2 regions of the Streptomyces sp. NPDC048584 genome follow, and region 2 is predicted to be linked to the other one. Evidence: predicted binding sites of a transcription regulator. Region 2 holds the regulator's gene; the other holds the start of a gene.

Region 1 (7,816 bases), on a different contig from region 2:
AGCCGGGCATCGTAGGCGTCCTGCTTCCACTGCGAGTAGCGGAGGACGACCGGGAACTCCGGCGACACGGAGTCGCGCACCGCGGCCACGATCTCCGCCGCGAACCGGGCGCGCGCGACCGGGTCACCGCCGTAGGCGTCGGTACGGCGGTTGGTGCCGGACCACAGGAACTGGTCGACGAGGTAGCCGTGGGCGCCGTGCAGCTCCACGCCGTCGAAGCCGATCCGCTCGGCGTCGGCGGCGGCCTGTGCGAACGCGCCGATGACATCGTCGATGTCGGTCTGCGTCATCACCCGGCCCTTGCCCTCGGTGCCGTCCGTGCGCACCCCGGACGGACCGACCGCCGGAGCCTGCGGGTACGGCTCCTGCCCCTGCTCGCGAACCATGCCGATGTGCCAGAGCTGCGGCACGATCCTGCCGCCCGCCGCGTGCACCGCCTCGGCGACCTTCACCCACCCCGCGAGCTGCTCCTCCCCGTGGAACCGCGGCACCCGGTCGCTCTGCCCGGCCGACTCGTGTCCGACGTACGTGCCCTCGGTGACGATCAGCCCGACACCGGCGGCGGCCCGGCGCGCGTAGTACGACACCACGTCCTCCCCGGGCACCCCGCCCGGCGAGAACATCCGGGTCATCGGCGCCATGGCGATGCGGTTGGGAACGGTCAGACCGTTGATGGTGACGGGCCGGGACAGAATCCCGGCGGCTCGAGCGGTGGCGTCCGGGGAGGCGACGGTCACGTGGGGGCTCCTCTGTTTCGAATACCGGTCAGTATGTGTACATGCATTAAATGCATCTACGGCACCAACGGGAAGGCGGGGGGAGGCATTCCCTCACTCCCCAGACGTGACTCCGCTCACGAAGCGACCGTGCGCCCGAGGCTCCGCCTTCATCGACCGGCTCACCGACGGCGCCGACATCTCCGTGAAGACGCTGGCCAGGACGCTCCCGTACGGGCAGTGCGCGCTGCGGACCGCTCTCAACAACTGTCAGCGCACGGGCCACTTGCGCCGCGGCCGGGAAACCGTGGCGGCGAGGGCGACCGCCGGTGGCACACGTCGACCGCGACAACTACACGGTCAGGGTCTACAGCGAGCCCAAGAACGGCCGCTATCAGCAGTCGCCGTCATACCCCTGGGGGACCGGCGTCGTACTCCCTGCCCCCGTGGACATCACCCTCGACACCGAGGAGCTCAAGGAGTACGCGGACTGACCCCGCCCACGCCCGAGGGCGGCACCCCCTGTCGGAACAGGGGGTGCCGCCCTCGGTCGTACGGCGGACGGGTCCGATCCTCGGGAGGATCAGAAGTCCATGTCACCGCCCGGCATGCCGCCGCCGGCCGGGGCCGCGGACTTCTCCGGCTTGTCGGCGATGACGGCCTCGGTGGTGAGGAAGAGCGCGGCGATGGAGGCGGCGTTCTGCAGCGCGGAACGGGTCACCTTCGCCGGGTCGATGATGCCTTCCTTGACCAGGTCGACGTACTCGCCGGTCGCGGCGTTCAGGCCGTGGCCCGGGGTCAGGTTGCGCACCTTCTCCACCACGACACCGCCCTCGAGGCCGGCGTTCACGGCGATCTGCTTCAGCGGGGCCTCGAGCGCCAGCTTCACGGCCTGGGCGCCGGTCGCCTCGTCACCCTCGAGCTCCAGCTTCTCGAAGACCTGGGAGGCCTGCAGCAGGGCCACGCCGCCACCGGCGACGATGCCCTCCTCGACGGCCGCCTTGGCGTTGCGCACGGCGTCCTCGATGCGGTGCTTGCGCTCCTTGAGCTCCACCTCGGTGGCGGCACCGGCCTTGATGACCGCGACACCGCCGGCGAGCTTCGCCAGGCGCTCCTGCAGCTTCTCGCGGTCGTAGTCCGAGTCGCTGTTCTCGATCTCGGCGCGAATCTGGTTCACGCGGCCCTGGACCTGGTCGGCCGAGCCGGCACCGTCGACGATGGTGGTCTCGTCCTTGGTGATGACGACCTTGCGGGCCTTGCCCAGCAGGTCGAGCGTCGCGTTCTCCAGCTTGAGGCCGACCTCCTCGGAGATGACCTCGCCGCCCGTGAGGATGGCGATGTCGCCGAGCATGGCCTTGCGGCGGTCACCGAAGCCCGGGGCCTTGACGGCGACGGACTTGAAGGTGCCGCGGATCTTGTTGACCACCAGGGTCGACAGGGCCTCGCCCTCGACGTCCTCGGCGATGATCAGCAGCGGCTTGCCGCCCTGCATGACCTTCTCCAGGAGCGGGAGCAGGTCCTTGACGTTGGAGATCTTGGAGTTCGCGATCAGGATGTACGGGTCGTCGAGGACGGCCTCCATACGCTCCATGTCGGTGGCGAAGTACGCCGAGATGTAGCCCTTGTCGAAGCGCATACCCTCGGTGAGCTCGAGCTCCAGACCGAAGGTCTGGGACTCCTCGACGGTGATGACGCCTTCCTTGCCGACCTTGTCCATGGCCTCGGCGATGAGCTCGCCGATCTGGGTGTCGGCGGCGGAGATGGAGGCCGTGGAGGCGATCTGCTCCTTGGTCTCGACATCCTTCGCCTGCTCGAGGAGCGCACCGGAGACGGCCTCGACGGCCTTCTCGATACCGCGCTTCAGAGCCATCGGGTTGGCACCCGCGGCAACGTTGCGCAGGCCCTCCTTGACCAGGGCCTGGGCGAGAACGGTCGCGGTGGTCGTACCGTCACCGGCGACGTCGTCCGTCTTCTTGGCGACTTCCTTGACCAGCTCGGCGCCGATCTTCTCGTACGGGTCCTCGAGCTCGATCTCCTTGGCGATGGACACACCATCGTTGGTGATCGTGGGGGCGCCCCACTTCTTCTCGAGGACGACGTTGCGGCCCTTGGGGCCGAGCGTCACCTTGACGGCGTCCGCGAGCTGGTTCATGCCGCGCTCGAGGCCGCGCCGCGCCTCCTCGTCGAACGCGATGATCTTGGCCATGTGAAGTGGTCCCTCCAGGACTGGGGGTGATTCCTTCGGACCGCGCCCGCGCCCGCGACGGACGGCTCGCCGGCCTTGTGGTTCCTTGCCCCACACGACCTGCGGGCCTCACCGACCCGGTCCTTACGTTGTCACTCTCACCTTCAGAGTGCTAACGCCAATGATTAGCACTCGACCCATGCGAGTGCAAGCGCCTATGGGTAGTACAGGGACGCGCTCAGCCGCCCGCGAACACGGCGCGCCCCCCGCGCGGGCACGCGGCGGGCCCGGCGCGGCACCCCGCGGGCAGGGCACAGACACGGCGCGAGCAGGGCGCGGGCACGGCGAAGGGCCCGCACCCCGGGGGGTGCGGGCCCTTCACCGGCAGAAGATTCTTTCGGCTGATAGCGCGTTCAGGCGCTGAGACGAACCATGTCGGCCTGCGGGCCCTTCTGACCCTGCGAGATCTCGAACTCGACCCGCTGGCCTTCTTCGAGGGTGCGGTAGCCGTCCATCTGGATCGCGCTGTAGTGGACGAAAACATCCGCACCACCGTCGACCGCGATGAAGCCGTACCCCTTCTCCGCGTTGAACCACTTGACGGTGCCCTGAGCCATGCCTAACTCCCCTATTACTGGCCCTTGCACGGATCCGCACTTCGCGGATCCGGGTCAGACCTCACCCCCCAACGGTTGGGGGCGTGCGCCGGAACGCGTCGACCGCGGCTGAATGTATCTGCCCAACTGCCGTCTGCAACAGGTCAATCGGACGAGAAATCTGGACGACACCGGTCCGGAATGTGGCGAGAATTCGCCTGAATTCAGGGCAAGCCGGACCGGACAATCAGCGCAAATGCCGTGGAAGGGGCCCGCACTTTGGCTACATCCAGTCGGGCTCGCGGCAGAAATCAAGGGTTCCCGATCAGTGGATCGGGGGCGTGTTCCCCAACTCTACCGCGCTCAATCCCATGGAATTGCCCCCTCCGCTTCTCTTACGGAGGGGGCAAAGTCCCAAACGCTCGGTCATCGTCATTACCGACGGTAATGATCAGCCTCCGGCCACCGCCGGAATGATCGAGACGCCGGCCCCGTCCGGAGTGGCCGTCTCCAGCCCCTGCTCGAACCGCACGTCGTCGTCGTTGACGTACACGTTCACGAACCGCCGCAGCTTGCCCTGGTCGTCCAGTACCCGGGCGGCGATCCCGGTGTGGTTCTTCTCCAGATCCGAGATGACCTCGCCGAGGGTCGCCCCCTCGGCGCTCACTTCGGCCTGCCCACCGGTGTAGGTACGCAGAATGGTAGGAATCCGTACGGTAACGCTCACAACAAAACCTCCGGTCAGGTGACTTACCCAGGGGGCGCGGGGCTGTATCGACATGCGGCTGCCGCCGCGTGGGCGCGATCAACCCCCGCCGACCCGCGGACGAGGACGAGAGAACGGCCGCTAGGCCAGCCCGGCCTCACGGAACGACTCGAGGCTGGGACGAATCGTCGCCGTCATCCCCGTGCCGGCGACCGCGTCCAGCGTCTTCAGACCATCGCCGGTGTTGAGCACCACGGTGGTCAGAGAAGGATCGAGCGCCCCGCTCTCCAGCAGCTTCCGGGTGACCCCCACGGTCACACCCCCCGCGGTCTCCGCGAAGATCCCCTCGCTCCGGGCGAGCAACTTGATCGCGTCGACGATCTGCTCGTCCGTGACGTCCTCCACCGCCCCGCCGGTACGGCGTGCGATGTCCAGGACGTACGGCCCGTCCGCCGGGTTGCCGATCGCCAGCGACTTGGCGATCGTGTCCGGCTTCTGCGGACGTACGACGTCGTGCCCCGCCTTGTACGCGGTGGAGACCGGCGAGCACCCCTCGGCCTGCGCGCCGAAGATCCGGTACGGCTTGTCCTCGACCAGACCGAGCCTGATCAGCTCCTGCAGCCCCTTGTCGATCTTCGTGAGCTGCGAGCCGGAGGCGATCGGGACGACGAGCTGGTCGGGCAGCTCCCAGCCCAGCTGCTCGCAGATCTCGTACGCGAGGGTCTTGGAGCCCTCCGCGTAGTACGGCCGCAGGTTGACGTTGACGAACCCCCAGCCCTCGCCGGCCGGGTCGCCGATCAGCTCGGAGCAGAAACGGTTCACGTCGTCGTAGTTGCCCTCGATGCCGACGAGTTCACCGCCGTAGACGGCGGCCATGACGACCTTGCCCTGTTCCAGGTCGTGCGGGATGAACACACAGGACCGGAAGCCGGCGCGGGCCGCGGCGGCACCGACGGCGCCGGCGAGGTTGCCGGTGGAGGAGCAGGACAGGGTGGTGAAGCCGAAGGCGCGGGCGGCCTCGATGGCCTGCGCGACGACGCGGTCCTTGAAGGAGTGCGTCGGGTTGCCGGAGTCGTCCTTGACGAACAGCTTGCCGGGGTCGACACCCAGCTCACGGGCGAGGTTGTCGGCCCGGACGAGCTTGGTCCAGCCGGGGTTGATGTTGGGCTTGTCCGCCACGTCCGCCGGGACGGGCAGCAGCGGCGCGTAGCGCCAGATGTTCGCGGGTCCCGCTTCGATCCGCTTGCGCAGTTCCTCGGTGTCGTAGGCCGAGAAGTCGTAGGCGATCTCCAGCGGGCCGAAACACTCCTCGCAGGCGAAGACGGGGCCGAGCGGGACGCGGTGGCCGCACTCGCGGCAGGAGAGCGCCGCTGCGGGGCCGAGGTCGACCGCGGAATCGGTGGTGCTTGCAACAGTCTGCACAGCCATGGAGGCGAGGCCCTTTCTCCTCATCTTCCTCACGACGCATCTCGCCGTGAGACGGATTTGGCACCTTCCCTAGCCGGGAGCCTCGCCACGTCTGTGTGACAAGAGCCGGCTGGAGGGTTGCCGGGGCTTCATCGGGCCGTATCCCTCTGCCCCTCTGGATGAGCGGTGTTCAGTTGTTGTCCACGCGGTGACCCCGGCATGCGGTGGTCACGGGCGTTGTTCAAGACTGTAACCGACGGCCTGCGGGGTGGAGAGTGCCCGTCCGAACCGCGAGACGGATCACAGGCCAGTGAGGAGCCCGGGAGCGTGCTGGAAGAAGTCGAACGCTGGCTGACCGACCGCTCCTGGTCCGTGGGCGACCGGCCGCTCCACCGGATCCTGGCGGCGAAGCGCGCCACGGGGCAGACCGTGAGCGTGGTGCTGCCCGCGCTCAACGAGGAGGCGACGGTCGGCGACATCGTGTCGGTGCTCCGGCACGACCTGGTACTGCGGGTTCCGCTGGTCGACGAGATCGTGGTGGTCGACTCGGGGTCGACGGACCGTACGGCCGAGGCGGCGGCCGCGGCGGGCGCGACCGTGGTGCACCGGGACGCGATCCTGCCCCGGATCCCCGCGGTGCCCGGCAAGGGCGAGGTGCTGTGGCGGTCGCTGCTCGTCACCCGGGGCGACATCGTGTGCTTCGTCGACGCGGACCTGCGGGAGTTCTCCTCCGACTTCGTCTCCGGCATCGTCGGCCCGCTGCTCACCGAGCCCGACGTGCACCTGGTCAAGGCGATGTACGACCGTCCGCTCACGGTGTCCGACGGACACGCCTCCGGCACGGTGGCGGCCGGTCAGGGCGGCCGGGTCACCGAGCTGATGGCGCGCCCGCTGCTGAACATGCACTGGCCCCAGCTGGCCGGTTTCGTCCAGCCGCTCGGCGGCGAGTACGCGGCCCGCCGGAGCCTCCTCGAGCAGCTGCCGTTCCCGGTCGGGTACGGCGTCGAGCTGGGCATGCTGGTCGACGCGCTGCACCTGGTGGGCCTGGACGCGCTGGCCCAGGTCGACGTCGGCGTCCGCAAGCACCGCCACCAGGACGGCCAGGCCCTCGGCCGGATGGCCGCCGCGATCTACCGCACCGCCCAGCTGCGCCTGGCCCGCGGCCATCTGATCCGGCCGTCCCTGACCCAGTTCGAGCGGGCGGGCGACAACTTCGAGCCCCGTACGTACTCGGTCGACACGGAGGAACGGCCGCCGATGACGGAGGTCGCGGAGTACCAGGCACGCAGGGTCGCCTGATCCGTATACGGCCGAAGTGTGCGTTTGAGGCCCCTGGGGCCGGGCTAGGTTGAGGCGTATGGCTGTCACGCAGGGTGCTCAGGTGCTGGTCGCGTCGAATCGCGGGCCCGTCTCGTACACGGTGGAGGACGACGGGTCGCTGCGCGCCAAACGGGGCGGCGGGGGGCTGGTGTCGGGGCTCTCGGCGATCGGGCCGGACGCGGGGGCGCTGTGGGTGTGCTCGGCGCTGTCCGACGGCGACCGGGAGGCGGTGCGGCGCGGGGCCGGCGAGGACGGCGTACGGATGCTGGACATCCCGGCGGACGTGCACGCGGACGCGTACAACGGGATCGCGAACTCGGTGCTGTGGTTCGTCCACCACATGCTGTACCAGACGCCGCTGGAGCCGGTCTTCGACGCGGAGTTCCGCAGGCAGTGGGCGTCGTACGAGGCCTACAACCGGGCGTTCGCCGAGGCGCTGGCCGAGGAGTCGGCGCCGGGTGCGGCGGTCCTGGTCCAGGACTACCACCTGACGCTGGTCCCCGGGATGCTCCGTGAGCTCCGCCCGGACCTGCGCATCGCGCACTTCTCGCACACGCCGTGGGCGCCGCCGGAGTACTTCCGCATGCTGCCCGACGACATCGCCGGGCAGTTGCTGCGCGGCATGCTGGGCGCGGACCGGCTCGGCTTCCTCACCCACCGCTGGGCGGACGCGTTCACGGCGTGCTGCGAGCAGTTCGCGGGCGGGCTCGGGGACACCCGGATCGGGGTGCACGGCCTCGGCGCCGACGCGGACTTCCTGCGGGCCCGGTCCCACGAGGCGGACGTCGAGGAGCGGATCGTGGCGCTCCGGGAGGAGATCGGCGAGGGGCGCCGGACGATCGTACGGGTCGACCGGACCGAGCTCTCGAAGAACATCGTGCGCGGT
Region 2 (7,816 bases):
GCGCGTGCTCGCTCGTGACCGCCTCCGCGATCCGCCACTCCTTCGAGCCCGGCACCAGATGGTCCACCAGGACGCCCAGCCGCGCGTCGGGGCCGGGGGCGAAGTCCTCGACGATCGACGGCAGGTCGTCGACACCCTCCAGGTACTCCACGACCACGCCCTCGATGCGCAGGTCGTCGCCCCACACCTTCTCGACCAGCTCCGCGTCGTGCCGCCCCTCGACGTAGATGCGCCCCGCGCGGGCCACCCGCGCCCGCGCGCCGGGAACGGCGACGGAGCCGGACGCCGTACGGGCGGGACGTACCGGACCGGCGGCGGACGGACGCACCAGCGTCACCACCCGCCCCTCCAGCAGGAAACCGCGCGGCTCCAGCGGGAACACCCGGTGCTTGCCGAAGCGGTCCTCCAGCGTCACCGTGCCCGCCTCGCAGCGGATCACCGCGCCGCAGAAGCCGGTACCGGGTTCCTCCACCACCAGGCCGGGCTCGGCCGCGACCTCGGGGACCGGCTGCGGCTTCTTCCACGGAGGGGTCAGATCGGCGGAGTACTGGCGCATTCCGACGACGATACGAGGAGCCCGCCCGCCGCGATCAGTCCGACACGCCGAAACGCGCCGCCAGCGCGTCCCGCTGGGCCCGTACGAACGCCGCGTCCACCACCGCGCCGTGCCCGGGCACGTACCGCGCGTCCTCACCGCCCAGCTCGAGCAGCCGGTCCAGCGCGGCCGGCCAGTGCGACGGCACGGCGTCGGGGCCGGCCTGCGGTTCGCCCGACTCCTCGACCAGGTCGCCGCAGAACACGACCTCCGGGGAACCGGGGACGAGGACCGCGAGGTCATGGGCGGTGTGCCCGGGGCCCACGTTCGCCAGCAGCACCTGCCGCCCGCCGTCCGGCCCGAGGTCGAGCGTCCACTCGCCGGACACCGGGTGCCGTGGCGGCACCAGCGCGTCCACGGCCTCCTGCGCCACCCGCGCGTCCAGCCCGTGGCGCACCGCGTCCGCGCGCAGTTCCGCCCGCCCGCGCGCCGTCAGCACCGTCTCCATGCCCACCGCGCCGAACACCTCCGCGCCCGTGAGGGCCGCCGAACCGAGGACATGATCGAAGTGCGGGTGGGTGAGCGCGAGATGCGTCACACGACGGCCGGTGAGCGCGAGCGCCTGGGCCCGCAACCGCGCGCCCTCTCCCAGTCCGGACCCCGCGTCCACGAGCAGCACCCCGTCCGCGCCCACGACGAGCCCCGCCGTGCAGTCCCACACCGGCAGCCGGCACCGCCCCACCCCGGGCGCCAGTTGCTCCCATCCCGACTCTTCCCAAGTCACGGTCACGACGGGACGCTATCGGAGACGACGACGCCCGGCGCGGCGGCGCGGGGACCGGCCTTGCCCGGGGTGTACCCCCCGGCCGTACACTGGGCGGGGAAGTCTGGCACTCGCGTGCGAAGAGTGCCAGGCGGACAGGGAAGGTACCGCGCGGGAAGGCTTCTGGAGGTGTGCGCGATGCTCAGTGAACGCAGGCTCCAGGTGCTGCGCGCCATCGTCCAGGACTATGTGGGCACCGAGGAGCCCGTCGGCTCCAAGGCCCTCACCGAGCGGCACAACCTGGGCGTCTCCCCGGCCACCGTGCGCAATGACATGGCGGCCCTGGAGGACGAGGGGTTCATCGCCCAGCCGCACACCAGTGCCGGGCGCATCCCCACCGACAAGGGGTACCGGCTGTTCGTCGACCGGCTCGCCGGCGTGAAGCCGATGACCGGGCCCGAGCGGCGGGCCATCCAGAACTTCCTCGACGGCTCCGTCGATCTCGACGACGTGGTCGCCAGGACCGTGCGGCTGCTCGCGCAGCTGACCCGGCAGGTCGCCGTCGTGCAGTACCCGTCGCTGACCCGCTCCACGGTGCGGCACGTGGAACTGCTGTCCCTGGCCCCGGCGCGGCTGATGCTGGTGCTGATCACGGACACCGGCCGGGTGGAGCAGCGCCTGGTCGACTGCCCGGCGCCGTTCGGCGAGCAGTCGCTCGCGGACCTGCGCGCGCGGCTCAACAGCCGGGTCGCGGGCCGCCGGTTCACCGATGTGCCGAGCCTGGTCGAGGACCTCCCCGAAGCATTCGAGGCGGACGACCGCGGTACGGTCTCGATGGTGCTCTCCACTCTGCTGGAGACGCTCGTCGAGGAGAACGAGGAGCGGCTGATGATCGGCGGGACCGCCAATCTCACCCGCTTCGGACATGACTTCCCCCTCACGATCCGGCCCGTCCTCGAGGCGCTGGAGGAGCAGGTCGTGCTCCTCAAGTTGCTTGGGGAGGCGGGGGATTCGGGCATGACCGTGCGCATCGGGCACGAGAACGCCTATGAGGGACTCAACTCCACGTCCGTCGTGTCGGTGGGCTACGGTTCGGGCGGCGAGGCTGTTGCCAAGCTCGGCGTGGTCGGACCGACCCGCATGGACTACCCGGGAACGATGGGAGCGGTACGCGCAGTGGCACGGTACGTCGGACAGATCCTGGCGGAGTCGTAGTGGCCACGGACTACTACGCCGTACTCGGCGTACGCCGCGACGCGTCGCAGGAGGAGATCAAGAAGGCCTTCCGGCGGCTCGCCCGCGAGCTGCATCCGGACGTCAATCCTGATCCCAAGACGCAGGAGCGGTTCAAGGAGATCAACGCCGCCTACGAGGTGTTGTCCGACCCGCAGAAGAAACAGGTCTACGACCTGGGCGGCGACCCCCTCTCCCAGGCGGGCGGCGGCGGTGGCGCGGGCGGCTTCGGGGCGGGCGGCTTCGGCAACTTCTCCGACATCATGGACGCGTTCTTCGGTACGGCGTCGCAGCGCGGGCCGCGCTCGCGCACCCGCCGGGGCCAGGACGCCATGATCCGGATCGACGTCGAGCTCGACGAGGCGGCGTTCGGCACGACGAAGGACATCCAGGTCGACACGGCCGTCGTCTGCACCACGTGCAGCGGCGAGGGCGCCGCTCCGGGCACCACCGCGCAGACCTGTGACATGTGCCGTGGCCGTGGTGAGGTCTCGCAGGTCACGCGGTCCTTCCTGGGCCAGGTCATGACGTCCCGCCCCTGCCCGCAGTGCCAGGGCTTCGGCACCGTCGTCCCGACCCCGTGCCCCGAGTGCGCGGGCGACGGCCGCATCCGCTCCCGGCGCACCCTCACGGTCAAGATCCCGGCCGGTGTGGACAACGGCACCCGGATCCAGCTGGCCGGCGAGGGCGAGGTCGGGCCCGGCGGCGGTCCCGCCGGCGACCTGTACGTGGAGATCCACGAACTCCCGCACAGCACCTTCCAGCGGCGCGGCGACGACCTGCACTGCACGGTCACCATCCCGATGACGGCGGCGTCCCTCGGCACCAAGGTGCCGCTGGAGACGCTGGACGGCATGGAGGAGGTCGACATCCGGCCCGGCACCCAGTCCGGCCAGTCGATCCCGCTGCACGGCCGGGGCATCACCCACCTGCGCGGCGGCGGCCGGGGCGACCTCATCGTCCACGTGGAGGTCCAGACCCCGACGAAGCTCGACCCGGAACAGGAACGCCTGCTGCGTGAACTCTCCAAACTGCGTGGGGAGGAACGGCCTACGGGACAGTTCCAGCCGGGGCAGCAGGGGCTTTTCTCGCGGCTGAAGGACGCTTTCAACGGCCGCTGATGTCGGCCCGCCGGTGCTGTCCGGTTGACGTCGGGGGGTCTGCTGCCGGGGGTCCGGGGGTTGTCCCCCGGGCGAGCACAGTCAGCCGGGGCAGCAGGGGCTTTTCTCGCGGCTGAAGGACGCTTTCAACGGCCGCTGACGTCGGCCCGCCGGTGCTGTCCGGTTGACGTCGGGGGGTCTGCCGGGGGTCCGGGGGTTGTCCCCCGGGCGGGCGCAGTCAGCCGGGGCAGCAGGGGCTTTTCTCGCGGCTGAAGGACGCTTTCAACGGCCGCTGACGTCGGCTTCGGTGCCCCGGGCGAAAGTGGCTTATGCCAAGGGGAAGGGCAGGTTCGGAGTCGAGCGGGGGACGTGACAACATGCGGTCATGTCCTCCGTACTGACCGAAATCTGCCCGCACCCCGTCGTGCAGGCACCCATGGCGGGCGGTGTCGCCGTGCCGCAGCTCGCCGCCGCCGTGTCCGAGGCGGGCGGACTCGGTTTCCTGGCCGCCGGGTACAAGACGGCGGACGGGATGTACCAGGAGATCAAGCAGCTGCGGGGACTGACCTCCCGCCCCTTCGGCGTCAACCTCTTCCTGCCGCAGCCGGAGACACCCGACCCGGCCGCCGTCGGTGTCTACGCCCATCAGCTGGCCGGCGAGGCATCCTGGTACGAGACCGAGCTCGGCGACCCCGACAGCGGCCGTGACGACGGCTACGACGCGAAACTCGCCGTACTGCTGGACAACCCCGTGCCGGTGGTGTCGTTCCACTTCGGCGTCCCGTCCCGCGAGGCACTGGACGCCCTGCGCCGCGCCGGCACGTTCACGCTGGTCACCGCCACCACCGCCGAGGAGGCCCGCGCCGTGGAGCGGGCCGGCGCGGACGCGGTGATCGCGCAGGGTGTGGAGGCCGGCGGCCACCAGGGCACCCACCGGGACGTCCCGGACACGGACCGTTCCGGCGTCGGACTGCTCTCCCTCGTCGCCCAGGTCCGGGAGTCCGTCGGTATCCCGGTCGTCGCGGCCGGCGGCATCATGCGGGGCGGCCAGATCGCCGCCGTCCTCACGGCCGGCGCCGACGCGGCCCAGCTCGGCACGGCCTTCCTCGCCGCCCACGAGTCCGGCGCGCACTCCCTGCACAAGCGCGCCCTCACCGACCCCCTGTACGCCCGCACCGAGCTGACCCGCGCCTTCTCGGGCCGGCCGGCCCGCGCCCTGGTCAACCGTTTTCTGCGCGAGCACGGCCCGTACGCGCCCGCCGCCTACCCCGACGTCCACCATCTCACCGCCCCCCTGCGCAAGGCCGCCGCCAGGGCCGGGGACGCGCAGGGGATGGCGCTGTGGGCGGGGCAGGGCCACCGTATGGCCCGCGAACTGCCCGCCGGACAGCTGGTGGAGCTGCTGGCCGCCGAACTGGAGGCCGCCCGATGACCGCGCCGGTGTTCGTCGTCGACGACTTCGCCACGGACGGCTCCGGCCGCTACGTCCTCGACGGGCCCGAGGGACGGCACGCCGTCTCCGTGAAGCGGCTGCGGGCCGGTGAGGTCGTGGTCCTCACGGACGGCGCGGGACGCTGGGCCGAGGGCGAGGTGGACGCCGCCGAGGGCAAGGACCGGCTGGTCGTGCGGCTCGGCGAGGTCGTGGAGGAGCCGGCGGAGACGCCCCGGCTGACCGTCGTCCAGGCGTTGCCCAAGGGGGACCGGGGTGAGGTGGCCGTGGAGACGATGACCGAGGTCGGGGTCGACGTCATCGTGCCGTGGGCGGCGTCGCGGTGCGTCACGCAGTGGAAGGGCGAGCGGGGGGCGAAGTCGCTCGGGAAGTGGCGGGCGACGGCCCGGGAGGCGGGGAAGCAGTCGCGGCGGGTGCGGTTTCCCCGGGTGGCGGACGCGGTGACGAGTCGGGGGGTTGCGTCGATCCTCGCCGAAGCGGAGTTCGCGGCTGTGCTGCATGAGAGCGGTACGGAGGCGTTGGCGTCCGTCGAACTTCCCGTGTCCGGGGACATCGTGTTGGTGGTCGGGCCCGAAGGGGGCGTCTCGCCGGAGGAGTTGGCGTTGTTCTCGGAGGCGGGGGCCCGGGCGTTCCGGCTGGGGCGGAGTGTGCTGCGGACGTCGACGGCGGGTACGGCTGCGGGGGCGCTGCTGCTGGGGCGTACGGGGCGGTGGGGTTGAGCGGAGGGTCTCCCGTCCCCCGGGGGCGCTGCCCCCACCCCAGGTTCGGGACGGGAAGGGGCGGCGGGGGCGAACAAACCATCTGGCCGTATGCGCCCTACCGCGCCGCCCCCCACAGTGGCACGCTGCCATCCATGGGGGCGATGAAAAGGATCCGCCGGCACGCGCCGGCCATCGGCTTCGCCGTGGCCGCCCTGGCCGGCGTCACCGCGTGCGAGGACGGCGGCCTCAGCTCCGCCGCCGTCGCGTTCACCACCGACGAGACCGTGACCAAGGAACTCAACAAGCAGAAGACCGAGGTCCGCTGGCTCAGCTGCACCGGCGACTTCGGAGACGGGAACACCGCGAGCAAGAACGCCGTCGCCTCCGTCGACTGCCAGGGCGAGACCAAGGACGGCAAGGAGATCACCGTCTCCGGAAGGATCACCCACGCCGTCAACGGCGCCTGCGTACGCGGAAATCTGACCGCGAAGGTCGGCGGAAAACAGGTGTTCCGGGTCGATGGCCTGGGCGACTGCGACTCCAAGAGCCCGCCGCGTGTGGGCCAGCCGACGCAGCGCGGCCCGCAGCCCACCGTCACCGTGACCGTGACGACGACCGTGTGGTGCGAGCAGTACCCCTCGTGTCGCCCCGTCGAGGGCAAGTGATCGCAACCTCTGTCCAGGAACGCCCGCGCCTGCATAGGGTGATCGGGTGACACAGCCCGCATCGGTCGCATCCACCGCATCCACCGCTTATCTCCGATTCCCGCATCTGCGCGGCGAGTTGGTCGCCTTCACCGCCGAGGACGACGTGTGGCTCGCCCCGCTCGACGGCGGCCGGGCCTGGCGGGTGAGCGCCGACAACGTGCCGGTGACCCGGCCCCGTATCTCCCCCGACGGCACCACCGTCGCCTGGACGTCCACCCGCGACGGCGCCCCCGAGGTGCACATCGCGCCCGTCGAAGGCGGCCCCGCCCGGCGCCTGACCCACTGGGGCAGCGGTACGACCCGCACGCGCGGCTGGACGGCGGACGGACGGGTCCTGGTGACCACCTCCCACGGCCGGGCCAGCTTCCGCCGTACCTGGGCCCACGCCGTCCCCCTCGACGGCGGCCCCGCCACCACGCTGCCGTACGGGCCGGTCGGTGATGTCGCCCAGGGACCGCACACCGTGCTGCTGTCCGCGCCGATGAGCCGCGAGGCGGCCTGGTGGAAGCGCTACCGGGGCGGTACGGCGGGCAAGTTGTGGATCGACCGCGAGGGCGACGGCGAGTTCGTACGGCTGCACGAGGACCTCGACGGGAACCTCGAGTGCCCGCTGTGGGTGGGGGAGAGGGTCGCGTTCCTCTCCGACCACGAGGGCACCGGAGCCCTGTACTCCTCCCTCGCCGACGGCGTCGACCTGCGCAGGCACACTCCCCTCGACGGCTTCTACGCCCGGCACGCCGCCACGGACGGCACCCGTGTCGTGTACTCCAGCGCCGGTGAACTGTGGCTTCTCGAGGACCTCGACGGCGCCGAACCGCGCCGCCTCGACGTCCGGCTCGGCGGGCAGCGCGTCGACCTGCAGCCGTTCCCGGTGAACGCGGCCCGCTGGTTCGGCTCCGCCTCCCCCGACCACACCGCGCGCGGCAGTGCCGTCTGTGTGCGCGGCACCGTCCACTGGGTCACCCATCGTGCCGGTCCCGCCCGCGCGCTCGCCGCGACGCCGGGCGTACGGGCCCGGCGGCCCCGCGCCTTCCGCGCGGACGGCGAGGAATGGGTGGTGTGGGTGACGGACGCCGAGGGCGACGACGCCCTGGAGTTCGCCCCCGCCACCGGACTCGCCCCGGGCGCCACCCCGCGCCGGATCGCCGCAGGGCAGCTGGGCCGGGTCGTGGGGCTCGCCATGGCCCCCGACGGCAGCCGCGCCGCGGTCGCCTCCCACGACGGCCGGGTGCTGCTCGTCGAGCGCCGGACCGGCGAGGTCCGCGAGGTCGACCGCAGTGACAACGGCGACGTGTCCGGGCTGGTCTTCTCGCCGGACTCCGGCTGG

What was found. The regulator HrcA, encoded in region 2, represses chaperone genes, less so after heat shock. The targets are predictions, from matches to a motif close to TTNGCACTCNGNNNNNCNGAGTGCNAA.
Region 1: a site for HrcA is predicted at 3,087-3,113, ahead of groL (chaperonin GroEL). Genes of this name have one in related genera too.

The regions. Positions count from the first base shown of each region.
Region 1 covers NZ_JBICWF010000005.1:118,557-126,372, reverse strand. Annotated here, with positions in the region: gene ACGFR9_RS13230 (NADH:flavin oxidoreductase) at 1-737, opposite strand, end outside; partial or broken gene ACGFR9_RS13225 (hypothetical protein) at 844-1,029, shown strand; gene ACGFR9_RS13220 (hypothetical protein) at 1,046-1,210, shown strand; gene groL (chaperonin GroEL) at 1,300-2,922, opposite strand; gene ACGFR9_RS13210 (cold-shock protein) at 3,315-3,518, opposite strand; gene ACGFR9_RS13205 (ubiquitin-like small modifier protein 1) at 3,949-4,224, opposite strand; gene thrC (threonine synthase) at 4,345-5,631, opposite strand; SAM riboswitch class I at 5,649-5,796, opposite strand; gene ACGFR9_RS13195 (glucosyl-3-phosphoglycerate synthase) at 5,938-6,909, shown strand; gene ACGFR9_RS13190 (trehalose-6-phosphate synthase) at 6,968-7,816, shown strand, end outside.
Region 2 covers NZ_JBICWF010000004.1:406,369-414,184, reverse strand. Annotated here, with positions in the region: gene ACGFR9_RS12205 (DUF3097 domain-containing protein) at 1-556, opposite strand, end outside; gene ACGFR9_RS12200 (MBL fold metallo-hydrolase) at 591-1,325, opposite strand; gene hrcA (heat-inducible transcriptional repressor HrcA) at 1,497-2,513, shown strand; gene dnaJ (molecular chaperone DnaJ) at 2,513-3,652, shown strand; gene ACGFR9_RS12185 (nitronate monooxygenase) at 4,017-5,063, shown strand; gene ACGFR9_RS12180 (16S rRNA (uracil(1498)-N(3))-methyltransferase) at 5,060-5,800, shown strand; gene ACGFR9_RS12175 (hypothetical protein) at 5,935-6,447, shown strand; gene ACGFR9_RS12170 (S41 family peptidase) at 6,494-7,816, shown strand, end outside.